2 regions of the Embleya sp. L77 genome follow, and region 2 is predicted to be linked to the other one. Evidence: riboswitches for the same ligand, from Rfam matches in the RefSeq annotation. Region 2 holds a riboswitch; the other holds the start of a gene.

Region 1 (15,381 bases), 1.0 Mb from region 2:
GTCATCGCGTCCCGGTCCACCGTCGCGCCGAGCACGTCCGCGCAGCAGTCCAGGAAGGCGAGCGCCCAGCGCCGGGTCAAGAAGCCCGCGTGGTCGGCGCCGAGCACGCCCTCCAGGACGAACCGCGCGATGTCGTCGGGCAGCAGCCGGAAGTAGTCCGGCGGCGACCACGGGGTGTGCGAGAAGTGCCCGATCCGCAGATCCGGACGCAGCCGGCGCAGCAGCACCGGCACCAGGGTCAGGTGGTAGTCCTGCACGACCACCTTGGCGCCCTCGGCGGCCTCCTCGGCCAGCGCCTCCGCGAAGGCCTGGTTGTACGCCTCGTAGGAGGCCCACTCCTTGCGGAAGCGCGCGTCGAAGACCGGCTTGGACGGGGTGTCGTAGAGCAGGTGGTGGACGAACCACAGGGTCGAATTCGCTATGGCGTTGTACGCCCGGGCGAAGGTGCCGGGGTCGATGTCGAGCATCCGCACCGCCAGGCCGCCGGTGTCGTGACCGGCGAGATCCAGCCGGCCCGAGGGAGCGGCCCGGGTCGCGGTGCGATCGGCCTCGCCGAGCGCCGAGCAGACCCATACGGCGCCGGTTCCCTGCCCTGCTGTGGACAGTCCGGACACGAGTCCGCCGCCGCCGCGGCTCACCGAAAGCGTGCCGTCGTCCTCCAGGGAGAAGGACACGGGACCGCGATTGGACGCGACCAGGACACCGGCGGGAGGGGGAGCACTCATGCCCCGACCCTAGCCACGCATCCCGGTGCGCAAACCCGACCCGATCGCGCCCGCCGACTCGAACGGTGTGGCGAGAATCACGTATGCATGTCATTACCGGGAGTAGCGAAGGTGTGTTTTCTCTTGACTCGTCGGGCCGATCTCGCTCGGATGCGACCGGGTGACTCGGCCCGCCGACTCGATCGACGGATCGGACCCGGGCCCGGAAATCGGGCCTGCGGGCCACGGGGCAAGGGGGAATCGGGTATGCGCAGCAATCGTGGGCTCGGTGCGGGTGCGGTGGCCGCCGCGCTGGTCCTCGCGGCCGGTGCGGCACCGGCGGTCGCCGAGGGAGACGGCGCGTGCAACGACGGGGACGCGTGTCTGTACTACAACTCGAACACCAAGGGTGCGCGCTTCGATCACCGGTACAACGTGGCCAACTACGCCGGTTACACCTTCATGCGGTCCCCGGACGGCAGCAGCGGCACGGGGGTGCCGGTGAAGAACAACGCCGCGTCGGTGTGGAACAACGATCCGACGCACATCCTGCGGATCTACTACGGCAGCAACTACCAGGGTCCGGTCCAGGAGATCGGCCCGAAGTCGACGGCCAACCTCGACCCGGCGTTGAAGAACAACAACGCGTCCGGCAGTTGGACCGCGCAGTAGGGCGCCCGCGTCGCGGGTCGGCCGCGATCGCGGTGTTGTGCCTCGCATTGGCCGGGTGCACCGGAGCCGGCGACCGCGGCGACCGCCCGCCCGCGGCCGACCGCGCGTCCGGCGCCCCGCCGCCGGCGGCGACTCCGGTGAGCGGCGACGTGACCGGGCTCGACCTGCCGATCGCGGCCTACCTGCCGACCCGGGAACAGCGCGCCCGGCGGGCCTCGGCCGAGTCGGTGCTGATCCGGGACTGCCTGGCCCGGCTGGGCCTGACCTACCCGACGCCGCCCGTCGCGGACGGCGGGCCGGTGTTGAAGTCGCGCACCGAGCGCCGCTACGGCGTGGGCGACCCGGTCGAGGTGGCCACGTGGGGCTTTCGGCCGCCGGGCGCCGTCGCCGGCGGCACCGCCAAGCCGAGCGCGCCGGCGCCGAGCCGGGAGCTGGCGGTGGCGCTGTACGGCGCGGCCGGGGCGGACGGCGAGCCGCCGGCGCCGACCGAGGGCACCGATCGGCCGGGGCCGGGCTGCCTGGGCCAGGCGCGGTTCGCGTTGGGCGTGGATCCGGCGCTGGAGCGCGCGGCGCTGCCGAGTCGGCTGGACGTGGAGTCGTTCGAGCGGTCGCGGGCCGACCCTCGGGTGCTTCGGGTGCTGGCGCAGTGGTCGACCTGCATGCGCGCGAAGGGGTTCGACTACCCCGACCCGTTGGCGGCCGGCGGCGATCCGGCGTGGAACACGCCCGCGCCGAGCGCGCGCGAGATCGCCGCGGCGAGCGCGACGGTGGCCTGCAGGACGGAGCACAACGTGGCGGGCACCTGGTACGCGGTCGACGTGGCCTACCAGCGCCAGGCGATCGAACGCGAGGCGGCGGCGCTGGCACGGGTGCGGGCGAACGAGGACGAATCCGCCCGTCGGGTCGCCGCGGTCCTGGGCGGCTGAGCGGGCGCGCCCACACCGGGTGCGCGTCGCCCGCGGGATGGCGCGAAACAGCCGTCCGGCGCTCGACCGGGACGAGCGTTCAGCGCCCGACCAGGCGGGTCCGCGCGCGGTACTCGGGCACCGTCGCCATCGGCGGCCGTTCCCGGGCCGCGACGTCGTGCGTGCGCAGCCGGAAGCCGTCCACGTCCCGCTCGAACTGGGTCAGCGCGGTGCTGAGCTCGACCGGGTGCGCGCCCGTGGGGCCGCGGCGCAGTCGGCGCTCCACGGCCTGGAGTATCTCCGCCGCCATCCGGCCGAGGCCGGCCTCGTCCTGGTGGCTGTGCCGGCGCACGCCCACGTCCACCTGGGCCATCGCGTCCAGACCGGCCAGGCGCAGGGTGTCCACGAGCATCGCGGTCTCGACGCCGTAGCCGCACGGGAAGGGCAACTGTTCCAGGAGCGAGCGCCGGGCCGCGTACTCGCCGCCCAGCGGCTGGACGAAACCGGCCAGTTCCGGCCAGTGCAGGTTGAGCAGGGGGCGGGCGACCAACTCGGTGACCCGGCCGCCGCCCGCGGGCACGATCGTGTCGCCGATCTCCAGCGGCCGGTCGTACATGGCCTTGACCAGTCGGACCGTGGGGTCGGTCAGCAGCGGGCCCAGGATCCCGGTGACGAAATCCGCCGAGAAGTCCTTCAGGTCGGCGTCCACGAAGGCCACGATGTCGCCGTCGGTGACCAGGAGGGAGCGCCACAACACCTCGCCCTTGCCGCGCACGGCCGCCAGCGCGGGCAGGATGTCGTCGCGGTGCACGACCCGCGCGCCCGCGTCGGCGGCGACCCCGGCGGTGTCGTCGGTGGATCCGGAGTCGACCACCACGAGCTCGTCCACCAGCGGCACACGCTCGATCAGCTCGGTCCGGATCACCTTGACGATGTCCCCGACGGTCGCCGCCTCGTTCAACGCGGGCAGGACGACGCTGACCCGGGTGTCGCGTTTGGCGTCAAGAAGCTTGTCGACGGGCCAGTCCGCGGCGACGGAGGACCGTCGTCGAAGCCAGGCGCTCACCTCGGGCTGCACGTTCGAAATCCCCTGTCGTCGCCGCTGTTCCGGCCTCGGTCGCGGCCACCCTTTATCGTCTCGCGAGGTGGACCGGATGATCGACGCGGCACCGGTTCGGTTACAGTCGTCGTCACCGGTTACGACGATCGCACGTCGAGCCGGACAAACGCGGACCGGCCACCCGGCGACGGGTGTGTCCACCGCCATAGCAGCTCATCCAGAGGGGCAGAGGGAACGGCCCGTTGAAGCCCCGGCAACCATCCGATCGTCATTCCTCGTGACGCGCTTTCGGCGCGAGCGAGCACCGGCGGATCGGACAGGTGCCAAGTCCGGCCCGTGGGACCCCACGGGTAAAGATGAGGACAGAAAGGCCCTCGCCATGGCGACACCCACCGCCACCCGCTCCACCAGCGCCACCTCCACCTCCTTCGGTCCCGCCGTTGCGCTGTCGTGTCGCGAGTGCGGCGAACGCACCGAACTCGGCCCGAAGTACGCCTGCGAGTCCTGTTTCGGCCCGCTCGAGGTCGCCTACGACTTCGGCACCGTCACGCGGGAGCAGATCGAGGCCGGCCCGCAGAACATCTGGCGCTATGCACCGCTCCTGCCGGTCGCCGCGGACGTCGCGTCCCGGCCCAACCTGAACCCCGGTTTCACCAAGCTCGTCCGGGCCGAGAACCTGGGCCGCGAGCTGGGCATCGCGAACTTGCACGTCAAGGACGACTCCGGCAACCCGACGCACTCCTTCAAGGACCGCGTGGTCGCGATCGCCGTCGAGGCCGCACGCACCTTCGGCTTCACCACCCTCTCCTGCTCCTCCACCGGCAACCTGGCCGGCGCGGTGGGCGCCGCCGCCGCTCGGGCGGGCCTGCGCAGCTGCGTGTTCATCCCGGCCGACCTGGAGGCCGGCAAGGTCGTCACAGCGGCCGTCTACGGTGGCGAGCTGGTCGCCATCGAGGGCACCTACGACGAGGTCAACCGGTTCTGCTCGGAGCTGATCGGCGACCCGGCCGGCGAGGACTGGGGCTTCGTCAACGTGAACCTGCGGCCGTACTACGGCGAGGGTTCCAAGACGCTGGCCTACGAGATCGCCGAACAGCTCGGCTGGCGGCTGCCCGAGCAGATCGTCATCCCGATCGCGTCCGGTTCGCAGCTGACCAAGATCGACAAGGGCTTCCGCGAGCTGATCGCCCTCGGCCTGGTCGAGGACACGCCGTACAAGATCTTCGGCGCGCAGGCCACCGGGTGCTCCCCGGTGGCCGCGGCGTGGAAGGCCGGCCAGGATGTGATCCGCCCGGTGCGGCCGGACACGATCGCCAAGTCGCTCGCGATCGGCAACCCGGCCGACGGCCCGTACGTGCTGGACGTGTGCAAGCGCACCGGCGGCGCGGTGGAGGACGTGACCGACGCCGAGGTGGTCGAGGCGATGAAGCTGCTGGCCCGCACCGAGGGCATCTTCGGCGAGACCGCCGGCGGCGTGACCGTCGGCTGCCTGCGCAAACTGCTCGCGTCCGGCGCACTGGACCCGGACGCCGAGACGGTCGTGCTCAACACGGGTGACGGCCTCAAGACGTTGGACGCGGTCACGCCGACCACCGGCGCCACCGCGACCATTCGACCCACTCTGGATTCCTTCCGAAAGGCCGGCCTGGCATGAGCGTCTCCGTTCGCATCCCGACGATCCTGCGCACCTACACGGGCGGGGCGGCCGAGGTGTCCGTCGAGGGGACGACCCTCGCCGAGGTCCTGGATGCCTTGGAAAAGGATCACACCGGAATTCGCGCGCGCATCCTCGACGACGAGGGCAAGCTGCGTCGCTTTGTGAATCTGTACGTGGACGACGAGGACGTGCGCTTCGCGGACGGTCTCGCCACGGCCACCCCCGACAAGGGCACCGTTTCGATCATCCCGGCGGTCGCCGGCGGTTGCTGACGCGATAGGCCGACGGTCCCGATCTTCATCGACTCGGGCACGAAACGGAACCGAGAAATCCGCCGCCCGGAGCACCGGGCGGCGGATTTCTTCGTCACCCGGAGAGGGTGATCGTTACACGTGTTTAACCGGGTCCATTTCCCGGCTTTGGCGGCGACGCGTCGGTAAACCCGTGGTCGGGATCACACCCGTTATGTACGGAAGGTCGCTTTCCTGACGAATTGAAATACGGCTTTCCTGGCGACTCGCGAAGAATGCGGTCTTTATTCACTCGGGAATTCTCGTCCGATTGACCTGTTGCTCCGGGCATCCGTCCGGATACATTCAGCCGCGGTCGTAGCGGAAGGCCGGGTCCTTCTGGATACGAACCCGGAGCTGCGGCGTGCAGTATCCGTGAAAGGGCCAGTAACAGGGGAGTTAGGAATGGCTCAGGGCGCCGTCAAGTGGTTCAACGCGGAGAAGGGGTACGGCTTCATCGCGGTCGACGGTGGTGCGGACGTTTTCGTCCACTACAGCGCGATCCAGATGGACGGGTACCGGACGCTCGAGGAGGGGCAGCGAGTCGAGTTCGAGATCTCGCAGGGGCAGAAGGGGCCGCAGGCCGACATGGTCCGCGTCACCGCCTGAACCAGGGAGCAATCCGCTCCTCTGCTTGAAACGGTCCACACCACGGACTGCACGACACACCGCAGCACACATCTTGTCCGATCCTCCGATTCCCACCGATCCCTTGCCGGATCGTCGAATCGGGCCGATCGGTGACCGGGGCCCGGCCTTCCCGCCATGCGGGGGCCGGGCCCCGGTCGTTGTGCGCGCGGCCGCGGCGCGGGCGATCCCGCGAGGCCCGGCCGCGACGGCCCTCGCCTCGTGCGACACGCGCAGGTGCGCGCACGGACGGGTCGGGACCCGCCGTTGCGCTTGCACTCGGCATGGTCGAGTGCTAATCATTGGCGTTAGCACTCTGGATGTGAGAGTGACAGAAACGGACCGGGCCGGTGAGGCTCGGCACCCGTGAGGGAGGGATCCTCGCGGTGGTCGGGTCGTCCGTCGCGGGCGCCAGTGCGGTCCGGCACTCACCCCCGTTCTGGGAGGACTTCACCACATGGCCAAGATCATCGCGTTCAACGAGGAAGCGCGCCGCGGCCTCGAGCGCGGGATGAACCAGCTCGCCGACGCCGTCAAGGTCACGCTGGGCCCCAAGGGCCGCAACGTCGTGCTCGAGAAGAAGTGGGGTGCGCCCACCATCACCAACGATGGTGTGAGCATCGCCAAGGAGATCGAGCTCGAGGACCCGTACGAGAAGATCGGTGCCGAGCTGGTCAAGGAGGTCGCGAAGAAGACGGACGACGTCGCCGGTGACGGTACGACGACCGCGACCGTCCTCGCCCAGGCGCTCGTCCGCGAGGGCCTGCGCAACGTGGCCGCCGGCGCGAACCCGATGGCTCTCAAGCGTGGCATCGAGAAGGCCGTCGAGGCCGTCTCCGAGCAGCTGCTCGCGCTCGCCAAGGACGTCGAGACGAAGGAGCAGATCGCCTCCACCGCCTCGATCTCCGCTGCTGACCCCCTGATCGGCGAGATGATCGCCGAGGCCATGGACAAGGTCGGCAAGGAAGGCGTCATCACCGTCGAGGAGAGCAACACCTTCGGTCTCGAGCTCGAGCTCACCGAGGGCATGCGCTTCGACAAGGGCTACATCTCGCCGTACTTCGCGACCGACATGGAGCGCATGGAGGCCGTCCTCGAAGACGCCTACGTGCTCATCGTCAACTCGAAGATCACCTCGGTGAAGGACCTCCTCCCGCTGCTGGAGAAGGTCATGCAGTCGGGCAAGCCGCTCATGATCATCTCCGAGGACGTCGAGGGCGAGGCCCTGGCCACGCTCGTCGTCAACAAGATCCGCGGCACCTTCAAGTCCGTCGCCGTCAAGGCCCCGGGCTTCGGCGACCGTCGCAAGGCCATGCTCGGCGACATCGCCATCCTCACCGGTGGCCAGGTCATCTCCGAGGAGGTCGGCCTCAAGCTCGACACCGCGGGTCTCGAACTCCTCGGCCGCGCCCGCAAGGTCGTCGTCACCAAGGACGAGACCACCATCGTCGACGGCGCCGGTGACTCGGACCAGGTCGCGGGTCGGGTCAACCAGATCCGCGCCGAGATCGAGAACTCGGACTCGGACTACGACCGCGAGAAGCTCCAGGAGCGCCTCGCGAAGCTGGCCGGCGGCGTGGCCGTGATCAAGGCCGGTGCCGCGACCGAGGTCGAGCTCAAGGAGCGCAAGCACCGCATCGAGGACGCGGTGCGCAACGCGAAGGCCGCCGTCGAGGAGGGCATCGTCGCCGGTGGTGGCGTGGCCCTGCTCCAGGCGTCCACCATCGCGTTCGACAAGCTCGAGCTGGACGGCGACGAGGCCACCGGCGCGAACATCGTGCGCCTGGCCGTCGAGGCCCCGCTCAAGCAGATCGCGGTCAACGCCGGCCTCGAGGGCGGCGTGGTTGTGGAGAAGGTGCGCAACCTGACCCCGGGTCACGGCCTCAACGCCGCGACCGGCGAGTACGTGGACCTCATCGCCGAGGGCATCATCGACCCGGCGAAGGTCACCCGTTCCGCGCTGCAGAACGCCGCGTCGATCGCCGCGCTGTTCCTGACCACCGAGGCCGTCATCGCCGACAAGCCGGAGAAGAACGCCGCTCCGGCCGGCGGCGGCGCCCCGGACATGGGCGGCATGGACTTCTGATCCACTGAGGATCGGCAGACCCGCACGGTCTTGACGCGAGAGGCGGTCCCCTTCGGGGGCCGCCTCTTTCGCGTTTCCGCGTGTTCGAGCCTTGTTCGCTCGTTCGAGTGGCGATGGCGACTTACCCTGAAACGGTCTCCGGGCGGCCGTAGCGTCGTTCTCGTACGACATGGATCGAGGTGGGCGAGGTGGACGAGTTGACCGCACCCGTGATCGAAGTGAGCACCGCCTGGCGCGACATCGTGACCATGTGGAAGGAATTGGAGGCGCCCGAAGGCTGGCGCGCCGAGTTCGACGGAGAGAACATCACGATATCGCCGCCTCCGGGACACAGGCACGAATTGATCGCGGACGACCTCCATTGGCAGCTGGCCGGGCCGCCCCCGAAGGATGCGGTGCCTTTCAGCATCTCGGCGTGGAGATCATGTCGGTCGGCCGGCTGTGTATTCCCGACCTGGTGGTGGTGGCACGGGAAGACGTCGCCACGCCGACTCCGGCGGATCGGGTTCTTCTCGTCGCCGAGATCACCTCCCCGAGCAACGCGGGCACCGATCGTGTCGACAAGCTGCGGGCATACGCACACGGGCCGATTCCGCTCTACCTGCTCGTCGATCGCTGGGACAAGGACGGCCCGGCGGCGACGTTGTACTCCGAGCCGGACGGCAAGGTCTACCAGCGCATCCAGCGCGTCGATTTCGGCGGATCGGTCGCCATCCCCGGGCCCTTCGGTATCGAACTGGACACCTCGGACTTTCCCCCGAGGTAATAATCGCCGGCATCGGCGGCCGCTCGCTCGTAGGCTCGTGGTGCGACTTCGGGAACTACGTGTTCCTTCTGTCTTGGCGTACAAGCGCTTTTGGGTGCTTGGGGTTCGAATCCCTATCCGGGACCCGTGACCTGCCCGAAGTCGCGTGCCATTGCACCCGGGGAACTGCGCGTTCGTACAGAACCGTTTCCCAAAGGGTTGGAAGCGGTCCCGGCGGAGGGGTCTTCGGACCCCGGTGAAACTCGGACCACACCGGACCCGCGACCTGCCCCGGGTGCCCACGGGGGAGCCTTCCGATGACCGAGATCACCCGCGCCCTGAGCGCCGACAATCCGGCCCGCGCCGAGGCCGCCGCCACCGTCGTCCGCTTCCTGGACGTCGCCGTGGCCGCGACCGGACGGGCCTCCTTCTACAACACCCGCGCCGAGCAGCTCACCCTCGAAGAGGACGCGCACCGCGCGATGGCCGCGCTGGACCGACGGCTGTACGCAGGTCTCGTGTGCTCCCCCGGAGCCACCGACCGCAGCCGGCAGCTGGGCGTGCTGCACCTGCTGGACACACCCGCGCAGCAGGACGACGGCACCGCCGTGTACGACGCGGTCGCCGCGCTGACCGTGCCGCGTCGGCTCAAGCTGTTCGGCCTGCTGGCCGAGCGGCGGGTGAACAACGCGCGGGTGCGCCGGCTGATCCTGCGCTCCGTGCTCGGCTCCGCTTCGCTGGAGTTGTGGTCGGTGCGCTACCGGGACAAGCTCGCCGCCGCGCTGCGGCACGCGTGGGGTCTGCGGCTGAGCGGCATCCTGCGCTCGATCCTGACCAAGCGGCTCGCCGGTGCGGAGCTGAATCCGAAGGAACACCGCATCGTGGCCCGCGAGATCGACCGCTGGGCGGCCGATCCGGCCGTCGCGCGCGAGTGCGTCGCGTTCGTGCTCGGCGCCGACGGCCCGTACACGCTGCCGCTCCCGGCCGCGTATCGAGCCGCCCGCACCGACCTGGACGCGGGCGCGGCGCTGCCGCTGGAGACGCTCGAAGGGCTGCGCGGCCGATTCCACCCGGACGAGAAGCCCGCGCGCGTCCTGGAGCTGACCGCCGATCGGCTGACCGTCGGCCAGCGGCTCGCCGGGCAGCGGCAGGCCGAGCGCGCGGGCGTCGAGGTCGAGGTCGACCTCGACCGCTACGACGCGGTCCGGCTGTACCTCTACGCGTTCGCGACCGGGATGACCGACGAGGTCGCCGCGGCGCTGGATCGGCGGGCCGCGGCCGGTGCCGCCGGGCTCGACCTGGCCGGCCGCCGGATCGCCCTGGTGCTGGACGGGTCCGCCTCGATGCGCGGCGGCACCGATCAGCCGCTGCGGCCGATCGCGACCGTGCTCGCGCTGCGCGACGCGTTGCGGGCGGCGGCGGGCGAGTGCCACGACGTGTGGATCGGCGGCGTCCCGGACGGCCGACTGGTCCGGCCAGCCGGGGCCACCGCGGCAGCCGAGGCCCTGGTCGCCGCGCTGCGCACCGGCGCCGAGCTGATCGTGGTGATCGGCGACGGCTACGAGAACGCACCCGCCGGGCGCTTCGCGCAGGTGCTCGACGCGGCCCGCACGCTGGGCATCGCGGTGCCCGCGGTCCAGCTCTCGCCCGTGCTCGCGGCCGAGGCGGCCGGACTGCGCGGCTACGCGCCGGACCTGCCGCTCGCTCCCGTCCACCGTCCCGAGGCTCTCGAACTCGCCTGGTGCCGGCTGATGTTGACCATCGATCCGGCCACCGCCGTACCCGCCCTGCTGCGCCTGGCCCACCTGGAGGTGACCGGATGAACACCATCGCCCCTGCCCCGCTGCCGATCGGCGAGCTGCTGGCCGGCTGCACCCTCGGCCGGGTGCAGAGCGTCGGCCGGATGCAGGTGCTGCCGCTGCTCGGCGACGCGTGCGACGCACCCGCCGTCGCACTCCCGACCGACCTGTGGATCGGTACGAGCGGCTACGGCACACTCACCTTCGTCAACCACACGCCGCACGTCGCGCTGGTCCCGTGTCACCTCGCGGTGATCGTCGAGCACAGCGCGCAGGACCACGCGATGCCGCGGGCCGCCCTGGTCGAGCCCTCGGACCGGCTCGCCTTCGACGCGGCGATGTGCGTCCAGCAGACCCAGGCCGGGCTGATCGCCGAGGCCGCACAGCCGCTCGCCGTGTTGCCGCTCGCGCTGCGTGCCGCCGCCTCGGCGAGTGCGGACGCGGACGGGTACAGCCGGTTGTGGTCGGCCGTCCAGCGGTTCAACGCGTCCTCCGGCCTCGCCGAGACCGGCAACCTGGTGCTGTTCCTGAAGCATTTCGCCTTGGAGCTCGAACGTTTCGTCGCCGAGTTCGAGTGCGTCGAGGACCAGGTGGGCGCGGTGGTGCTGCTCGACGGCGAGATCGCCGGGATCGAGCGGGCGCCCTCGCGGGCGTACTGGTCGGCGATGTGGGAGCCGCTGATCAGGTTCTGCTACGGCGCGGAGGCGGTCCGCTACGGTCTGCACGACCCGGGCGATCCGCCGCCGAGCCGCACGGTGCTGAACCTGCCCGGCGGCGACGGCGCGGCGGCCGGCGATCCGTACGACGTGCTCGCCGCGGCGCTGCGGGCCGCCGACGCCGAGGAGCAGCGGCGCGCCGAGCGCACGCTGGACGACGCCGGCGCCCACCCGGTGGCGCTGGCCCCGGAGCACTCGCACGCCGGTGTCACGGTGGGTCGGGCCGAGAGCGAGCGGTTGGTCGGCGCCTATGCGACGGGTGGCGACCGGCCGATCTACGCGTCGTTGACCGCACGTTCGTTCGGCGGCTGAGTCGGGGCGAGGCCGCCGAGCGGGGCGATCACCTCGGCGTCGCGTTCGCAGACCCAGTGCGGGTCCTCGCCGAGTTCGGGTTCGAGGTAGAGCGGGTGGTCGTCGTGCCGCGGGCACGGCGGCCACACCGTGCCCTGTTCGGTCAGCGCCTCCTGGACGTCCTGCCCGATCAGTCCGGGGACGTACGCGGCGCCGTCGGGCCACTGCTCGACCCACCACTTGCGCTCGACCAGGGCGTGCTCGACCACGGTCACGGTCTCGGGGGTCTCGACGCCGTGCGTGCGCAGGTCGGCCAGGACCAGGGCGCGGGCGGTCAACAGGGCGGCGTCGGTCGGATCCTTGCTCATGGTCCACAAGTGTGCGTGATCGCGACGTATACGAGAATCGAGCGTGTGGCTCTCCTCATCGATCCCCCGGCCTGGCCCGGACGCGGGCGACTGTGGTCGCACCTCGTCAGCGACGTCTCGCATGCCGAGCTGCACGCGTTCGCCCGCGCGCTCGGCGCGCCGGAACGTGCGTTCGACCGGGATCACTACGACGTCCCGGCCGACCTGTACGCGCGGGCACTGGCCCAGGGGGCTGAGCCGGTCTCCAGCCGGGAACTGGTGGTCCGGCTGACCGCGGCGGGCCTGCGCCGGCGCAAGCGGTATCGACCGCGCTGACGGTCGGCGGCGGGTCGGTCAGGACTGCTGGCGCGGGATGGTGCCCTCCAGCCGCTCCAGCTCGGCGCGCATGTTGTAGCGGGCCGCCTCCTCGTACCGGGCCGCGCCCAGTCGGGTGTGGAACAGCCGGGGCAGCGACATCAGGTCGCGCAGCACCGCGGCGCGGGCGGCCCGGAACGCCTCGTCCGGGACGAACGCGTACTCCTCGCGGACCGCCGCCGTGTACGCCTCGTAGCGCTCGCGGTCGGCGGCCAGGATGGCCAGGTCCGCATCGCACAACACGTGCGCGTTGTGGTCGGACTCGCCGGGCGCGTGCTCGGCGGTCACCCGGACCAGGCGCACCGTCTCGGCGACCAGGGCCGGCGCCACGCCCGCCTCGCGCAGGCCGCGTTCGGCCAGCCGCGCGCTGCGCTCCTCGTTGTCGGCCCGGGCCGGGTCGTAGACCGCGTCGTGGAACCACGCGGCGAGCATGACCGCGTCGGCGTCGTCGGCCTCGTAGGCCAGCTCGCCGATCAGGTCGAGCACGGTGCGCAGATGGTCGGTGTCGTGATAGCGGCGGTGCGGCTCGGCATAGCGCGCCAGCAGGCTCTCGACGACGGCGCCGGCCTCGGCGTGCTCACCGACGAGCCGGGCCCACTGGTCCCGCAAAGTCACGGTCGCGGACTCCTGGATGCGTTCCACCCGGCCAGCATGGCAGAACGAGCGAGCGAAGCCGACCACCAACCGTTCCGACACACGCGGTTCACTCGTATTGGATGCCGATCGCTTGCCTGTTGGGCGACTTCGTCGCCGGCTCACGAGGACGCTTTTGGGCGACTTCGTCGCCGGCTCGCGAGGACGCTTTTGGGCGACTTCGTCGCCGGCTCGCGAGGACGCTTTTGGGCGACTTCGTCGCCGGCTCGCGAGGCACCACTTTTTTCTCTCCCCCGCTTCGCTCCTCCGAGAAAAAAGCGGCCCCTCGCTCGGGACGGTGTGTCCCTCCGCTTCGCTCCGGGCCACACCGTCCACACTTTGCGGCTCCGCCGCTCTCCGCGCTTCGCGCGTCGATCACTGGGGTGGGCCCGGGTCGGGGGCGCTGACGCGCCGGGTCGGGGGCAGGGGCAGGTCAGGGGGCCGTCAGCGGCTCCGGGAGCGGGCGGGCGTGCAGCACGACCAGCCCGGAGACCGCGCGGGTGAGCACCACATAGAGCCGACGCAGTCCCTGGGTCTCGGCGTCGACGATCTCGGCCGGTTCGGCGACCGCGACGTGGTCGAACTCCAGACCCTTGGCCAGCGACGCGGGCACCACGCTGATCCGGGCCTGTTCGCCGTCGCCGTCCGCGCCCAGGACCCGGTGCGCGACGGCGCCCGCGCGCAGTGCGGCGGCCACCTCGGCCACCCGCGCGTCGGCGCAGATCAGGCCGATCGAGCCCTCGTGGTCGAGCAGTTCGACGGCCGCCTCGGCGGATCGCGCGGCCAGTTCGTCGGCCGCGACCGGACGCAGTTCCAGCGCACCCGCCGCCTGGCGGACCGAGGACGCGGGCACCAGGCCCGGTGCGATCAGCGGCAACAACCGACTGGCGAACTCCAGGATCTGCCGCGGCACCCGGAAACCCCGGGTCAGCTCCTCGATCCTGGCCCCCTCGTGTCCCAGGTGCCGCAATGTTTGTTGCCAGCCGGGGGTGGCCCACGGCGTGGTGCCCTGCGCGATGTCGCCGAGCACCGTGGCCGAGCCGGTGGAGCAGCGCCGACCCACCGCACGCAACTGCATCGGGGACAGGTCCTGCGCCTCGTCGATCACCACGTGCCCGTAGCCGCCGGTGCGGTGGAGCAGGTCGGCGGTCTCGTCCACGAGCACCGCGTCGGCCACGGTCCAGCGGGCGGATCCCACCCCGCGCGGCGGCGTGGCCCAGCCGATCGCGGCCTGTTCCTCGGCGCTCAGCACGCCGTCCGCGCACGCGGCCCGGAAGTCGGCGTCGCCCAGCAGCCGGAACACCAGCTTGAGCGGGTCCACCGCCGGCCAGATCGCGTCCACCGCCGCCTTGACCGGCCGGCTGCGCGCGACCGCGTCCTGGACCCGGTCGTCCGGGGACTCGCCGCGCTCCTCCATCTTGGTCAGCAGCGCGTGTGCGATGCGCTGCCGGAGCATGTCGCGGGCCGCGCCGTAGCGCACGTCGCGCGTGCGCAGCGCGGCGACCAGTTCCTCGACCTCGTACACCGCGAGCCGCCAGGTGCGCGAGTCGCGGACCACGGCCACCGACTCGGTGGGCGCGCGCAGTCCCGACCACACCGCGCGGCGCAGCACCTCGGCCATCCGCGCGTCGCCCTTGATCGTGCCGGACACCGCCTCGTCCAGCGCCCGGACCTTGATCTTGGAGGTGCGGGTGACCAGGTCCTCGACGGTGGTCTGGCCGACCTCGATCTCGCCGAGCGCGGGCAGCACCTGCTGGATGTAGTCGAGGAAGGACCGGTTCGGGCCGACCACCAGGGTGCCGGTGCGGGCGAGGCGGTCGCGGTAGGCGTACAGCAGCCAGGCCACGCGGTGCAGGCCGACGGCGGTCTTGCCGGTGCCGGGCGCGCCCTGCACGCACAGCGTGTGGCCCAGGTCCGAGCGCACGATCTCGTCCTGCTCGGGCTGGATGGTCGCCACGATGTCGCGCATCGGGCCCACGCGCGGGCGTTCGATCTCCGCCGCGAGGATGCCGCCGACCGTGTCGGTCTCGTTCGGGTCGGTCAGGTGCTCGTCCTCGAACGCGGTCAGCTCGCCGGCCGTCCAGCCGAAGCGGCGGCGCAGTTCGACGCCGAGCGGCTCGTCCCGGTTGGCCCGGTAGAACGCGCGGGACAGCGGCGCGCGCCAGTCCACCACCATCGGGTCGCCGAGTTCGTCGTGCACGTGCCGGCGGCCGATCCAGAAGGATTCGACGGGCTTGCTCGGGTCGGCGCTCACCTCGACCGGTTCGGCGCCCTCGACGCCGTCGGCGAACCGGCCGTCGACCCGGCCGAAGAACAGCGGTGAGCCGGCGTGGTCGGCCAGTGCGGCGATGCGCTTGGCGATCAGGTGCTGGGCGGTCTCGTTGGCGACGGCGGTGGCACCGACGTCGCGCAGGTCGAGTGCCTCGGTCTCCTCGCGCATCCGGCGCAGGGCGGCGCGGGAGGCGTCCAGGTAG
Region 2 (15,381 bases):
AGGCTCCGGAGCGAGGAGTTCGCTGCGGAACGGCGCGCGGCCGAGGGGAGCTCCGATGAGGTACATGGTGACGTACACCCCACGGGCACAGCGGATCCGTGAAGCGCTGCCACGCCACAAGCAGACCGCCCTCGACACCGGCATGGCCACCATCGCCCAGGACCCGTACGGGAGCGGTTCGAGTGCCACGTGGTCCAAGGACCGACGCGAAGCCACGATCGGCGGCGGCCTCTTCGTCGTCTATCGGATCACCGCCGCACAACTGCTCGTCACCGTGGTGGACGTCCTGTCTCCGTAGCACCTCGGCGAGCGTCGACCCCGCCCCGCCCTACCCCTTCCCGTGCAGCTTCTCCCAATCGCGCGCCAGCGCGATGCGTTCGGGGGCGGACGGGTGGGAGGCGAACAGGACTTGCAGGATCGGGTTCGGGGTGACGTTGGAGCGGTTGGCCACGGCCAGGCTGTGCTGCATCCGGATGAAGGCGTCCGGGTCGCGGGTCAGGTCGAGCGCGTGCACGTCGGCGCGGGCCTCCAGGCGCCGGCTGATCAACATCTCGCCGGGACCGGCCAGCGTGCCGATCACCGCGACGACCGCGAGCAGCAGGGCCAGTGAGCGCGGGTCGCCCGCACCGTCCGCGCCCACCCGACGCAGCAGCGGCCCGCACGTCATCAGCAGGCCCAGCGCACACACGCCGGCCGCGAGCGCCGCCGCGCCGATCAGCGTCCCGTGCAGCACGTCGTTGCGCTTGGCGTGGCCCAACTCGTGCGCGGCGATCAGCTCCACCTCGCGCGGGTCCGCGTCCCGCACGGTGGTGTCGTAGACCACGATCCGCCGGGTCGAGCCGAACCCGGACACGTACGCGTTGAGCGAGGTGGTCCGCCGGGACGCGTCCGCGACCAGGACGTCCCGTACCGGCACCCCGTCCCGCTCGGCCAGTTCCATCAGCGACGTGCGCAGTTGCCCCTCCGGCATCGAGTGGAACTTGTTGAACGCGGGTTCCACCACCAGCGGGTACAGGAACGAGATAGCCACCACGAGCAGCGCGCCGGCGCCCGCCGCGATCAGCCAGCCGGCCCGGGGCAACGCGCGGATCAGCGCGTACAGCCCCAGCACGACCAGCAGGAGCAGCCCGGTGGACATCGCGAAGGTCTTGGCCAGGTCCAGCCACCAACTCCCCCACGACTGCACGGACAACCCGTACCGTCGCCGGATCACCTCCGAGCGGGCCGAGAACGGCAGCGTGGCCATCCGCCCGATCAGCGCCAGCGCCAGGCCGCCGAGCAGGATCCGCCACACCCATCCGCCGCCCACCGGTCGGGCCACCGCCTCGATCAGGCGTGCGCCGACGGGCGTCAGCCCGAGCACGAGCGAGACCACCAGCGAAAGCGCCATGGACAGGTACGCGGGTGGCCGGGCGGCCTCGGCCAGCGAGCGGCCCCGGGCGATCTCGGCGGCGGTGAAGTCCCGGGCCGCATCCGGGTGGGTGAAGCCGCCGGGCGGCTCCGCCAGTGGGCGCCACGGAGTGGTCACCACGACCGCCACCAGCAGCACCACGCCCGTGCAGAGCAGGCAGATCAGCAACAACCTCTGGACCGACATGCCCGCCGTGCCCCCGTCATCCGGCCTGCGTCCGCAGGTAGTCGAGCCAGGTCCTGGTGAAGGCGTCGGGATTGGTGCCCAGGACGGACACCATCGCCGACGCGAGCGCCGAAGCCGCGTCCGGCGCGTTGACGCCGGGCGGCCGCTCGGCGCCGACCGTACGGTACAGCTCGACCAGCTTGGCCTGCCCCCACCGCTCGGCGATCAGTTTGCACGCCAGCCAACCCATCTCGTACGCCTGGGGCAGGTCTTCCTGCGTGGTCTCGAAGCTCGGGTCGGCCGGCAGCTGCGTGGGCACCTTGCCCGCCTTCACGTCCCGCCGCAGCTCGGGCGCGGCCGTGCGCATCGTCTGCCCCGATTCGAGGTAGCCGATGTAGTCCGCGAAGCCCTCGGACAGCCAGGTCGGCGTCCAGGCCCGGGTGAACGCCCGGCTCGCCACGTGGGTGATCTCGTGTGCCATCACCACCCGCCGCTCCAGGTCGCCCAGTTCGCGGAAGGCGTCCGGGTTGACGATCACCCGGTCGGCGGCGGCCGCGTCCGAGGCCGCGCCGCGTTCACCGGTGGTCACCGCCGCGATCTTGAGATATTTGCTCGGTTCGGCGCCGAGCAGCCGGGCCATCTGCGCCTGGGTGCCGGGCACCACGACCACCGCCCGCCCCGGCCAGGACTCCCCCCAGACCGCGCTGACCTGGGGTACCGCCTTGTCCGCCGTGTCGGCGAACTCGCGCAGCGCGGCCCGGGTGCCGATGCCGAGCACCGTGCTGTGCGTGCCCTGCACGACGGTGATCGGGCCCAGGTCCCACACCTGGGTGGGGGTGCGCATCCCGGCCGCGGCACCGTCGGTGTCGGCCGCGAGGTACCAGGTGCCCGAGCGCAGCACGAAGGTCAGGTACTGCGGCACCCGGACCGGGGCCACGTCGTGTCCGGTGATCCGGTAGAGCAGATCGACCTGCGCGGTGAAGGTGGGCGCGCCGAGTGCGCTCTTGCGCGCGGCGGAGAGGTCGAACGCGTCGGGGGTGACGATCTCGTACTCCCACCCCGCGAACGGCACCTCGGCGATGTTGTCGAAAACGCCGATCTGGGACTGCCGGAACGCGGCGTCCTGCGGATCGAGGGTGGCACCGAACGCGTCGCGGTCGCGGGAGAGGAACGCGGCCGAGCGCCGCTCCAGGAGTGCGCCGACCGCTATCCGGCGCGCGTTGGCGTGTTGTTCGCCGCCGTCCGCGGACGGCCGGCCGGGACCGGCGAAGACGCCGGCGCGCGGTCGCGAGGGCGCGTCGGTCACCGTGTCCGAGACGAGCCGGGTGACCCCGAGGACGGCCCCGAGCTGGGCGAGTGCGCACAACACGACCAGGACGGGCAGCAGGCTGCGGATCCGGCGCGCGGCCCGATTCGGGTCATCCACGTCGTCGATCGTAACGTGGGCGCGGCGAACGGCCGGCCGAACCGGACCGGGGCCGGCGCCCGACCGGGGCCGCCGATCGGGGCGGGGCCGGTCAGGAGGGTCGGACGACCTTGGCGATCGGCATCGACTTCAGCGGCGCGTAGCGCACGTTGGTTCCCGGCTTGGGTGCGTGGATGATGCGTCCGGCACCGACGTAGATGCCCACATGACCGGCTCCGCCGTAGTAGACGACCAGGTCGCCCGGCTGGATCTCGGCGAGCGGGACCGCCCGCCCCGCACCGGCCTGCCCCTGCGAGGTGCGCGGCAGTGCGACACCGGCCTGCCGCCACGCCCAGCCGGTGAGACCGGAGCAGTCGAACGCGTCGGGCCCGGTGGCGCCCCAGACGTACGGCTTGCCCAGCGCCTTCGTCGCGGCGGCCACGGCGATCGCCGCCCGGCCGCCGATCGACGACTTCGCGGCTTCTACGACGGCCGCCGGTGACCGGACGTCCTCGCGTGCGGCGCGGTCGGGGCCGGTGCCGTCCCGGGCGGGTTCGTCCCCGGCCAGGAACGCCGCGCGGTCCGCCGCGTCCAGTGTGTTCAGCAGTACCCGGGCGCGCGCCAACCTGCTCTCGACCGCGGCCTTGGCCGCCGCGAGCTCCTTGCGCCCGGCCTCCAGGGCGGCGAGCGTGTCGGTGGCCTCGCGGCGCTCCTGCTCCAGCGCACGCCGGGTGGACTGCACGCGCGCCACCGCGTGCCGCTGCCGGTCGGCCAGCCGGTCCAGGGTGGCGGCGCGGGACAGGTACTCGTCCGGACTCTCCGACATCAGCAGCGCGAGCGTGGGGTCGATGCCACCGGCGCGGTAGTGGGCCGCGGCCATCGAACCCATGCCGCCCTGCAATGCCACCAGCTCGGCCTGTGTGTCGGCGATCCGCTCCTGCGCGCGGACCACCCGCTCGCGCAGTCGGGACTGCCGCTCGGCGACGCCGTTGTACTCCTCGGTGGTCACCTCGGCCTGCCGGTACAGCTCGCCGACCTGCTGCCGCACCTGCTCCGCGGTCGGCGCCGGGTCGGCGTGCGCGACGTTCGGCCCGAACGCCACCGCCGTGACGGCGGCGACGGTCAGCACGCTGATCCGGGTATTGCCGGCCCTTTTCGACCTGCGATGGGACGCCACCGGCGGGCTCCTTCTCCGGGCCCGGCTACCCGCCGTCCGGATCGGACGGTCGAGTGCGCGGGCGCTCGACCGGTGACCCTAGCCACCCAAACGCGATCGCTTCAAATCAATCCGCGAATTTCATGGCTTGAGCCATCAATTCAGTGGAAAAGGGTCATGTTTTACGATCGAGCGATCGGCGGGCGCTCATCATTTCGCCGTTTTCGCGTAGCTGCGCACCGGCCGCCGCGAGCATGCCCTCGGCTGCGAACAGCCGCAGCGCGCTCAGGGTTTCCTCGTCCAACTCGGCATGGTCGGGGTGGTCGGCGCGCTCGCCGTACTCCCCGGAGTCGGCATACGAAGAGGAATCGGCATACGAGGAGGCGCCGGATAATTCGGATGATATGTCGGAGTCAATGGATCGAGCGCTGATCAGCGCCGGCCCGATCGAGGCCGGTATCGCGCAGCCGGCGCCGGCGCGCCCGCGGCCTCGGTGCGTACGACAGGCGATGCGCATGTGGCTTCTCCCCTTTCGTCGACTTTCCCTGTCAACGGTAGGGAGCGGCACCGACAAACGGTGCGAACGGCGTCCGTGCCCGCCCTTGGCGCCTGTACTCAGCCGCGGGTGAGTCGGCGCAGCAGCATGGTGGAGGGCACCGGTCGCGCACCGGCCTTGCGCACGCCCTCGGCCACCTCGCGGTCGGTGGAGACCACCACGACCGGGCGGCCCGGCGGCTCGGCCCGGACCAGCCGGCGGATCAGCTCGTCGGCCGTCTCGCCCGGCTTGCTGAACATCACCCGCACCCCGCGAGCGGGAGCCAACAGCACCGGCGCATCCAGTTGTGCGCCGTCGAACACGCAGGTCACCTCGCAGCCGGTCTGCGCGGCGAGCCCGGTCAGACCGCCGACCAGCCGATCACGCTGCTTGTTCAGCGCGAGCGTGGGATAGCCGGTCTTGGTCACGTTGTAGCCGTCGATCACCAGGTGCGCCTGCGGCAGCGCGAGCAGCTGGTCGAGCAGGGCCGGGTCGTCGCCCTCCAACGCGCGCTGGGCGATGTCCTTTATCCCGGACGCGCCCGGCACCACCGCGTCCACCATGTCGGCGGGCCGGATGCCCACCGGCGGCAGTGCGAGTTCGCGGCGCAGCCCCTGGGCGGCCTCCAGGACGGTGTCCAGGAGCAGCCGGACCCGGGTGTCCTCCATGCTGCGTCCCTCACGGGCGGCCCGGCGGCTGGCCTCCAGGGCCGATTCGACCTCGGCGACCCGACCGCGCAGCCGACGGGCCTCCTTCTCCGCGGCGGCGATCGCGGCCTGCGCCTCGACCCGCACCGCGTCCAGCTCGGAGCGGGCCCGGCGGGCCTCCTTCTCCTCGTGCTTGGCGCTGCCCTGGAGCCCGCGCACCTGGCGGCGCAGGTGGTCGGCCTCCTTGCGGGCCGTCTCCAGCTCCGCGCGCAGCCGTTCGTGCTCGGTCTTGGAGGCCGCGCGCAGTACGCCGACCTCGCGCTCCAGGCGGGACAACGTCTCGGCGGCCTCGGCCTCGGCGCGGTCGGCGGCGGCCTCCTTCGCCGCGTCGCCGGCGGTCTCGATCAGTCGGACCCAGCCGCGCGGACGCAGCAGGTATGCGGCGGCGGCCACGTCGAGCGGGTCGGCCGCGGCGGGCACCTTGCCGGCTTCGAGCGCCTCGGAGATCTCCGGCAGGCCCTTGCGGAAGCGCTCCGCTATGCGCTGCCGGAACACCGGATCGTTCTCCAGCGCGGCGGCCAGCGGTGTCGCGGCGAACTTGGCCCGGCGCTGGTGGGTGAAGCGGGCGAACCGGCGGAGCGGGCCGGGCACCTCGTCCGCGGTCATCGTGCCGAGCGCGTCGGCGGCCACCGAGATCACCCGCACCCGAACCGCCTCGGGCAGCGGCCCGGACAAGGCCTCGGGCTCGGCGGGCGGCGGATCCTCCCGCTCCGGGTCGGCCTGGGCACCAACCCCCGGGGCGGCAACAGGCTCGGCGGCGTCCGAAGCGGGCGCCGGCGCCGACTCGGCTTCCGGCTCGGCGGGGGCTTCGCATTCCGCGGCGGCATCGGATTCCGCGACCGCGGCCCGGGACTCCGCCTCGATCTCCGCACCCGCCGGCCCGGCCGGGTGCGCGTGGGCCGCCTGATCGGTCGGACCGGGGCCGTCCGGCTCCGGGTCGGCCGCGTGATCGACGGGAGCCTCGGGCTCGTCGAGAGCGCCGGGCAGGTCGGTCCCCGCCTCGGTCCGGGACGGCGGGTCGGGGTCGGGCTCGGCAGCCGGCACCGCCTCGGCGGCTTCGGCGGCGTGCGCAGGCGTGACCGCGTCCGCGCGGGTATCCGGTCCGCTCACTGCTCCTCCGGTCCTTCCCGTTCCCTTGAGGCCCCTCCCCGCGTCACCGTTGCCGGGACGCCGACGCCTTGATCATGGCGCGTTCCGGACCGGGGACGGCCACGCCGGGCCGCCCCGATGCCGAAACGATGCACAGTCCCATTGTCGCCGCACGGTCTCGGCACTCAGCTCGCGTCGGGTCGCGCCACAAGTTCGACGGAGTCGGTCGCGTTGCACCAGCGGCACCGCACCGACTCGATCTCGTCGGAAACGATCTCCCGCTCCTCGACCCGGGCGACGCCCGCGAGGTCGAGGTGGGTGAACTCGACCGCCTTGGTGGTCCGCGTCACGTCGAACCGGGTCAGGTTGCCGCAGAGCGAGCAACGCCACCGGGTGTCCTCGGTGGGGGCCTGGATCGACATGCGTGTTCCCTTCCTGTTTCGCGTTTGCGAGCCTTTTCCGGATCGCGAGTGGGTCCGCGTACACCCATGATGCCGGGCGGCGAGAGGTACCTGGGCGCGGCCGTGTCGGGCCGGAAACGTACCGTCCGGTACATGAGCAGCACCGCGCACCGGGATTGCCGGTCACGAGGTTCGGCGAATCAGGGCTTGCCGGCGGCCGACTCGCCGCGGCGTTCCCGCCCGCCGGACAGTATCGCCCCGGGCCACGAGTTGCGAACCATGCCCGGGTCACGAGCGATTCGTGACGAGGTGGAACGACAGGTGTTCACGGTCGTCGATCTGGAGACGACCGGCCTGGATCCGCTGGAGGCGCGGATCACCGAGATCGCCGCGGTCCGGGTGCGCGGATCGGACCGGTTGGGCGAGTTCGCGACCCTGGTCGCGCCCGGTGTGCCGATCCCCGAGTTCATCACCGACCTGACCGGGATATCCGACGACCTGGTGGCCGATGCGCCGCCGCTGCACCTGGTGCTGCCGGCGTTCACCCGCTTCGCCGAGGACGCCATCCTGGTCGCCCACAACGCCCCCTTCGACGTGGGGTTTCTGCGTGCGGCGAGCCTCGCGTGCGGTCGGCCCTGGCCCGACCTCCAGGTGGTGGACACGCTCGCGTTGGCCCGCGCGCTGCTGCCCCCGGGGACGGTGCCGAACATGCGCCTGGGCACCCTCGCACGGTACTTCGAAGCGCCCACCGATCCGACCCACCGGGCCCTGGCCGACGCCCGGGCCACCGCACACGTCCTACGCGCGTTCATCGGCCGGATGCACGAGAGCGGACGGCACGAGTTGGCCGACCTGCTCGCCCTCGGCCGACCGCCGGCACCCAGGGTCTGTCCGGGGCAAACCACTCCGATCGGGTGACGTCCGGGTGTGCGACCGCGCGGTCCTTCCTCCCGCTGCGGCTGCCCGCGCGGGTCACGCGCCGACTAAGCTCGGGCATCTTGTCGTCGAGAGCCGGAGGACTACCCCGTGATCACCGCGATCGTGCAGGTCAAGACGCGTGTGGACCAGACCCCGGAAATCGCGGAGGCGATCGCCGCGATCGAGGGCGTGAGCGAGGTCTACTCGGTGACCGGTGAGTTCGACCTGATCGCCATGGTGCGCGTCCGCGCCCACGACGACTTGGCCGACGTCATCCCGGGCCGCCTCAACAAGGTCCCCGGCGTGGAAGCCACCACGACCCACATCGCCTTCCGCACCTACTCCCACCACGACCTCGAAGCCGCCTTCGCCATCGGCCTGGAGTAACCCCTCAGCCCTGCCGGACCTCCACCACCCCGGCAGGGCCACCCCTCCACCAAGGCACTCGAGAACACCCCCCAGCCACACCGGGCCCAAGCACCACCGCAACGCCCCACTCCGGCAACCCAATTCAGCCCGCCCGGCGCTTGAGCCCCCCGCCGAACGGCCCCAAGCAACACAGCAACACCCAAACAACCAACCTCAGCCCATCCGCCGTCCGAGAACACCCCCGGCACGGCCATCAGGGCCCACGCACCACCGCAACACCCTCACCCGGGCAACCCAACTCAGCCCGTCCGGCGCTTGAGGACACCCCGACCGGCAAGGCCGAAAACCCTACGCCGCAGGCAATTCGCGTACGCCCCGCGGATCCGCGTCCGGAACGCACCGGCCCCCATCGACCGTGTAGCTCCACACCGCCCCGCGCTCCACCAACTCCCGCACCGCCGCCGCAAAGCGGTCCAGGTGCTCCACGGGCGTCCCCACTCCGAAGCTGACCCGGATCGCGTTGAGGTTCTGCTCACCCTCGGGCGCGTCCGGGGAGCCACACTCGGTCGGCTGATCGGCCCGCCCGCCCAACAGGTGCCGCACCAGCGGATGAGCGCAGAACAACCCGTCCCGCACCCCGATCCCGTACTCCGCCGACAACACCGCAGCGAACCGCGAACTGTTCCACCCCTCGACCACGAACGAGAGCACCCCCACCCGCGCCGACTCCGGCCCGAACAGCTCCAGCGTCCGCACCGCCGGAATCTGCGCCAACTTCGCCCGAAGGCGCGCCAGCAGCGCCTCCTCGCGCGCGACCAGTGCCGCCGGCCCCGCCTCGGTGATCGCCCGGCACGCGGACGCCAACGCATAGGCACCGATCACGTTCGGCGACCCCGCCTCGTGCCGAGCCGCACCGCCGTGCCACTCCACGTGGTCCCGGCTGACCGTCTTGCTCGCCCCGCCCCCGGCCAGGTACGGCTCGGCCGCGTCCAGCCAGTCGCCCCGCCCCGCCAACACGCCCGAGCCGAACGGCGCGTACAGCTTGTGCGCCGACAGCGCGATCCAGTCCACGTCCAGGTCGGCCACCGACACCGGGTGATGCGGCGCCAGTTGCGCCGCGTCCAGCACGATCCGCGCGCCGTGCCGATGCGCGACCTCGGCCAGCTCGGCGACCGGGAAGAGCTCGCCGGTCACGTTCGAGGCGCCGGTCACGCACACCAGCCGAGGCCCGTCGCCGGACCCGGCGAGTGCGGCCTCCAGCGTCGCGACCGCCTGCTCCGGCGATCCGGGCGCGGCCAGTTGGGTCACCCCCGCGTGCCGCCGCCACGGCAACAGCGCCGCGTGGTGTTCGGTCTCGAAGACGAACACCCGGGTGCCGCGCGGCAGTACGGACGCGAGCAGGTTGAGCGAGTCGGTGGTCCCGCGGGTGAACAGCAGCGTGTCGTCGGCCCGCAGCCCCAGGAAGCTCGCGACCGTGGCCCGGCTCTGCTCGTACAGGTCGGTGGACAGCTGGGACAGGTAACCGGCGCCCCGATGCACGCTGCCGTAATAGGGCAGATACGCGGACACGTCGTCCCACACCCGCTGCAGACACGGCGCACTCGCCCCGTAGTCGAGCGCGGCGTATTCGACCTCCCCGCCGGTCACCAGCGGAACGAGCACGTCCCGCCCGACCACGGGCAGCGGGGCGGCGATGGCGACGTCACAGTCGAGGGCGGCGGTGGAAGCGGTGTCGATGGTCATGGCGAAACTCCTCGGCAGGCACGGAACATCGACGCGGATGTCGATTGATCGACATCGAAACGCACCGGATGATCCGCTGGTGAAATGTGGTCTCGTAAGCCGCGGCAAGGGGCGGCCCGGGGTGACGCGCGAGAACTCAGCGCGTACGGAATAGGGCAATTCGCCCGTTTCGAGAAAGAGATTTCACGCCATCACATGCTCCCCAGGTACAGGACCCCCGGGTCACATGGAGCATCGACTGCCGTCATGCAAGGGGTCCGCGCTTGCCAGGACGCCTTACGACGCCTGACCGTGTCATCACCCGGGGCACCCCACCGCGGAGCGAGGGTTGCCGGACAGCAAGCCGGGGCTTTCCACTGTCACTCGTGACCTGAGCAGAATTATTACCGGATGGAACGTCACGCGCAACGACCACCCCACCGTTCCCACATCCTGGACGGCCCGACCGGCACAACCGGCACGACGGGCCCGACCGGCACGGGCAAGCGCGCAACCAGCCGCAACCGACACACGCGGCACCCCGCCGCGCGGGTCGAGCACGACGGCCCGACCCGCCCGGCGCAAGAGCCCGCTACCCCCGCGCGAACGAACGCGTCGTGGCGACCCACCGATCGAGCGCGGCCTGCGCGGCCCCGGAGTCGATGGCGTCCGCGGCCCGATCGATCCCGGCCGCCAACTGCTGGGTCAGCGACCCTTCACCCGAGCCCAGCGCGGCCAGCGCCGCGGCCGAGTTCAACAGCACCGCATCCCGCACGGCGCCCTTCTCCCCCGCGAGGAGCCTGCGGGCGACCTCCGCATTGAACGCCGCGTCACCACCGCGCAGCGACTCGATCCCATTCAGCGCGATCCCCAGGTCGCGCGGGTCCACCCGGTCCTCGCGCACGTCGCCGTCCCGCACGATCCACACCTGCGACGTGGTGGTGACGGTCAACTCGTCCAGCCCGTCGTCGCCGCGGAACACCAGCGCGGTCGCCCCGCGGTCGGCCAGCACACCGGCCACGATCGGCGCCATCCGCAGGTCCGCGACCCCGATCGCGTGGAACCGCACCCGGGCCGGATTGGTCAACGGCCCGAGGAAGTTGAACGTGGTCGGCACGCCCAACTCACGGCGCGCCTGCGCGGCATGCCGCAGCGACGGGTGGAAGCGCTGCGCGAAGCACAGCGTGATGCCCGCCTCCTCGGCCGTGCGGGCCACCTGCTCCGGGGTCAGATCCAGCACCACGCCGAGCGCTTCGAGCACATCCGCGGCCCCGCTCGCCGAGGAGGCCGCCCGGTTGCCGTGCTTGACCACCGTCTCGCCCGTCCCCGCGACCACGATCGCGGACATCGTCGAGATGTTCACGGTCCGGGCCAGGTCCCCACCGGTGCCGACGATGTCGACGGTACGGCCGGGCACATCGATGGTCGACGCGTGCGCGTACATCGCCTGCACCAGACCCGAGACCTCGTCCACCGTCTCGCCCTTGGCGCGCAGCGCGATCACGAACCCGGCCACCTGCACCGGCGTCGCCTCGCCGGTCATGATGTGGTCCATCGCCCACGCGGTCGCATCGGCAGGCAGGTCGTCGCCCCGCATGAGCGCCGCCAGGAGGTCCCGCCAGGAACGGGCCGCCGGGTTGCCGCCGCTCTTGTTCGTAGAGGTCGAGGCGCCCATGGTCCGCTCCCGCTGTGTCATCGGATAAGTCCGCGACAGCGTACCCACCGCGCCCGTCCCGGCCGGGCGGTCATCCGGGATGCGGTCAGGCCGGCTGGCGTCCCGCGATCCGGCCCCGCATCAGGTCGGCGGCGGCATCCGCGAGCGTGCGCGGGTCCAGCGGGTGGGCGACCACCGCGTCCGCGCGACACCACGTGGCCAGCCACGCGTCCTGCGGCCGGCCGACCAGGGTCAGCACCGGCGGGCAGTTGTAGATCTCGTCCTTGAGCTGACGGCACACGCCCATGCCGCCGGCGGGGGCGGTCTCCCCGTCCAGGATCACCAGATCGATGCCGCCCTTGTCCATCGCCTCGATCACGGCGGGCTCGGTGGCGCATTCCAGGTATTCCACGAACGGCACGTCGACGGCGGGCCTGCGCCCGAGCGCGAGGGTGACCTTCCGACGGGTGTTGCGGTCGTCGCTGTACACGAGGACGGTCATGGTCTCGCCGCGCGTCATGTCCACCTGCCTGTGTCTGGGCTGCGTGTCTTCGGGGCTGCGCATGTTCAGGGCTGCGTATGCAAGTACGGGGCAACACTCGGATCGCCCCGGATGTTAGCGCTTTTCCGCAGCAAAATGTGTGCCTCGTCACGCCCCGGTCCGTCTCGACCGCCCATCGACCGGCGGGCCGGCGCCGCAGGAGCGCCCCGCGCTCACTCGCGCGCGAGCACCTCGTAGCCCTCGGCGTTCCCGCCCAGCCGCTGGGCCAGGCCCGCCATCCGGGTCCGCTCCCGGGCCGGCTCCAGGCCGGTGAGCACCTGCTGACGGGAGATCAGCACCCGCATCGGTCGCTCGTCGGGGGCCGGCGCCACCACCCTCCAGCCGTCCGGCGTCAGAATCCGGGCCGCCTCGTCGGCCGCCGCCAGGTCCGGCAGCGTGAGCACGTGCCTCATCACGAACACACCGGTCTCCACCGCCACTCCGGCCGCCCGCATCTCCGCGACCACCGCCGAATCGGCCCGAGCCGGATCGAAGCACGAACCGACGACGGTGAGCGTGCCGTCGTCGACGAGCACGGGAACAGGCTCCGGTCGCCGGCGGCGGAGGAAACGTTCGAGGATCATGCCGCGACGCTACTCGGCCGCTTCGGCCGACCGCGGTTCGGGACCCGAGGCCACTCGCACAGCCGAGTCGGCGTCCTCCGTTCGGGCAGAGTCACCCGGAAGAGTGCTCTTCGGCACGGATTTTCCGGCGGCTTCGAGGCCCGGTTCCGCACCGCCGCCGGCCTCGGCCGCCTCGCGCGCCAGTCGCTCCTCGCGCGCCTTGCGGCCCGCCTCGATCAGTTCGAGCCGGTCCAGCCGGCGGTCCTCCCGGACGGCCTCGCGCTCCGATGCCCGAGCCCACTGCACGAACAGCACCAGGAAGACCAACAGTCCGATGATGTCGCCGCTGCCCCACAGGATTCCGCCCGCGGTGCCCTGGTCCGAGAGCGGACTCGCGCCCCAGTCCCGACCGAGGTCGTTGTACCAGTCACCGGCCAGGACATTGGACGAGCTCATGATCGCGATGCCCAGCCACGCGTGGAACGGCAGCGTCGCGAACACCGCGAGCAAGCGCATCGGATGACTCGCCCGCGGCATCGGATCCAGACCCAGCAGTGGCCAGAACCACATGCAGCCGATGATCACGAAGTGCACGTGATTCATGTCGTGCATGAAGGTGTTTCGCAAGGTCAGCTCGTACCAGGGGGTGAAGTACAGGGCGAACGGATTGAGCACGAAGAGGAAACCGGCGAACGCCGGGAAGGTGACCACCTTCGCGTATCTGCTGTGCAGCAGGGCGTTGAGTCGATTGCGCCACTTGGCCGGCAGCGTGCGCAGAGCGAGTGTGATCGGTGCGCCGAGCGCCAGGAAGATCGGCGTGATCATCGCCAGCACCATGTGTTGCACCATGTGCACGCTCAGCAACACGGTGTCGTACGCGGCCAGCGCGGACTCGGTCGCCAGCAGGAACGTGCCCAGCCCCAGACCCAGGAAGGAAAAGCTCCGCCACCGCGACCACGAGTCGCCGCGGGCCCTGAGCTTGTGCACCCCGTACAGATAGAGGCCGCCGAAGAGCATCGCGACCAGAATCGGGATCGGCTCGAACACCCACCCGGTCAGGAGCCGAATGGGGGTCAGTTCCGGCGGTACGTTCCCAGGGGTCGCGTGTGCCAGAAACATCCCGGCATCGCCTGTAGAGCCACTCACGGAACCAGAGCCTAACCCCGACACGTTCTACAAGGGTTACCCCCCGAAGTGTGGGCAGATCCGGCGACCGCAATAATGGCCGCCGTGGCGACAGCAACTTCACTAGAAACCGGGCCCCCCTCACACGGGACACACGGGACACTCAACCGTCCCAACTTGGTCAGCATCGGCACGATCGTCTGGTTGGCGTCCGAGCTGATGTTCTTCGCGGCTCTGTTCGCGATGTATTTCACGATCCGCTCCGTCACCGGGGCGGACGCTTGGCGTGAGCACGCCGGTGAGCTGAACATCCCGTTCTCGACGGGCAACACGACGATCCTCGTGCTGTCCTCGCTCACCTGCCAGCTCGGCGTCTTCGCGGCCGAACGCGGTGACGTCAAGAAGCTCAGAATGTGGTTCGTCATCACCTTCGTGATGGGCGCCGTCTTCGTCGGCGGCCAGGTGATGGAGTACACCGCCCTGGTCAAGGACGGAACGACGCTTTCGTCGTCGGCTTACGGTTCGGTCTTCTACCTGACCACCGGCTTCCACGGCATGCACGTGACAGGTGGCCTGATCGCCTTCCTGTTGGTCCTCGGACGCACCTATGCGGCCCGACGGTTCACACACGAGCAGGCCACGGCCGCAATCGTCGTCTCGTACTACTGGCACTTCGTCGACGTGGTCTGGATCGGTCTGTTCTTCACGATCTACGTCATCAGGTAGACGTCCCGACACTCACTACGCAGACGACATTGGACCGGGGTTTTCCGTGAAAAAGCTCTCCGCGCGGCGACGCCACCCCTTGGCGGCGATCGTCGTACTCATCTTCGCGCTCGCGGCTACCGGGGGGCTGTACGCCGCGTTCGCGCCTGCCAAGAAGGCGGAGGCCGACGACTCCGCCTCCATCGCGGTCGAGGCGGGCAAGAAGCTCTACCTGAGCGGATGTTCGACGTGCCATGGGCTCGACGCCCAGGGTTCCACCGACGGTCCCTCCCTGATCGGCGTCGGCGCGGCCGCCGTCGACTTCCAGGTGTCGACGGGTCGAATGCCGCTTCAGCAGCCCGGCGCGCAGGCGCCGCGCAAGCCCGAGGTCTACACCCCGGCGCAGATCCAACAGCTGTCCGCGTACGTGGCCTCCCTCGGCGTCGGGCCCAAGATCCCGACGGCGAACATGTACGCGCCCGACGGCGACATCGTCAACGGCGCCGAGCTGTTCCGCACGAACTGCTCGCAGTGCCACAACTTCTCCGGTGAGGGCGGCGCCCTGACCGAGGGCAAGTACGCCCCGCCGCTGAAGGACGTGGACCCGAAGCACATCTACGAGGCCATGCTCTCCGGCCCGCAGAACATGCCTTCGTTCCCGGACAGCACGATGCCCGAGCAGCAGAAGAAGGACATCGTCACGTACGTCCACGAGACGACCAAGAAGGAGCCGAACCCCGGCGGCCTGGGTCTCGGCCGCCTCGGCCCGGTCTCCGAAGGCCTGTTCGGCTGGATCATCGCGCTCGGTCTGCTCATCGGATGCGCGATCTGGATTGCCGCCCGGACCCCCAAGGCCAGGACCAAATGAGTAGCCAGGACAAGTCTGAAGTGCCTGAAGAGCACCTGCCCGAGGTA

The links. Region 2 has a riboswitch for S-adenosylmethionine ahead of ACZOOI_RS21275 (aminotransferase class V-fold PLP-dependent enzyme). Riboswitches for the same ligand answer to the same signal wherever they lie in the genome.
Region 1: it holds a riboswitch for S-adenosylmethionine, as region 2 does, so the genes downstream of both, thrC (threonine synthase) here and ACZOOI_RS21275 (aminotransferase class V-fold PLP-dependent enzyme) in region 2, are expected to answer to the same signal.

Annotation. Positions count from the first base shown of each region.
Region 1 is NZ_CM145709.1:3,938,240-3,953,620, reverse strand. Features, by position in the region: gene ACZOOI_RS16940 (alpha,alpha-trehalose-phosphate synthase (UDP-forming)) at 1-725, opposite strand, end outside; gene ACZOOI_RS16935 (peptidase inhibitor family I36 protein) at 972-1,376, shown strand; gene ACZOOI_RS16930 (hypothetical protein) at 1,514-2,302, shown strand; gene ACZOOI_RS16925 (glucosyl-3-phosphoglycerate synthase) at 2,382-3,359, opposite strand; SAM riboswitch class I at 3,552-3,704, shown strand; gene thrC (threonine synthase) at 3,721-4,995, shown strand; gene ACZOOI_RS16915 (MoaD/ThiS family protein) at 4,992-5,270, shown strand; gene ACZOOI_RS16910 (cold-shock protein) at 5,694-5,897, shown strand; gene groL (chaperonin GroEL) at 6,373-8,001, shown strand; gene ACZOOI_RS16900 (Uma2 family endonuclease) at 8,171-8,767, shown strand; gene ACZOOI_RS16895 (hypothetical protein) at 9,064-10,569, shown strand; gene ACZOOI_RS16890 (ARPP-1 family domain-containing protein) at 10,566-11,573, shown strand; gene ACZOOI_RS16885 (hypothetical protein) at 11,537-11,920, opposite strand; gene ACZOOI_RS16880 (DUF4031 domain-containing protein) at 11,966-12,235, shown strand; gene ACZOOI_RS16875 (HD domain-containing protein) at 12,254-12,883, opposite strand; gene ACZOOI_RS16870 (HelD family protein) at 13,341-15,381, opposite strand, start outside.
Region 2 is NZ_CM145709.1:4,960,376-4,975,756, reverse strand. Features, by position in the region: gene ACZOOI_RS21325 (hypothetical protein) at 1-102, shown strand, start outside; gene ACZOOI_RS21320 (hypothetical protein) at 65-298, shown strand; gene ACZOOI_RS21315 (M48 family metallopeptidase) at 329-1,597, opposite strand; gene ACZOOI_RS21310 (hypothetical protein) at 1,614-3,002, opposite strand; gene ACZOOI_RS21305 (C40 family peptidase) at 3,094-4,158, opposite strand; gene ACZOOI_RS21300 (hypothetical protein) at 4,313-4,654, opposite strand; gene ACZOOI_RS21295 (NYN domain-containing protein) at 4,753-6,054, opposite strand; gene ACZOOI_RS21290 (hypothetical protein) at 6,654-6,890, opposite strand; gene ACZOOI_RS21285 (exonuclease domain-containing protein) at 7,191-7,787, shown strand; gene ACZOOI_RS21280 (Lrp/AsnC ligand binding domain-containing protein) at 7,896-8,174, shown strand; gene ACZOOI_RS21275 (aminotransferase class V-fold PLP-dependent enzyme) at 8,505-9,899, opposite strand; SAM riboswitch class IV at 10,154-10,270, opposite strand; gene trpD (anthranilate phosphoribosyltransferase) at 10,471-11,553, opposite strand; gene ACZOOI_RS21265 (response regulator) at 11,639-12,052, opposite strand; gene ACZOOI_RS21260 (hypothetical protein) at 12,247-12,657, opposite strand; gene ACZOOI_RS21255 (cytochrome c oxidase assembly protein) at 12,667-13,782, opposite strand; gene ctaE (aa3-type cytochrome oxidase subunit III) at 13,858-14,487, shown strand; gene qcrC (cytochrome bc1 complex diheme cytochrome c subunit) at 14,534-15,334, shown strand; gene qcrA (cytochrome bc1 complex Rieske iron-sulfur subunit) at 15,331-15,381, shown strand, end outside.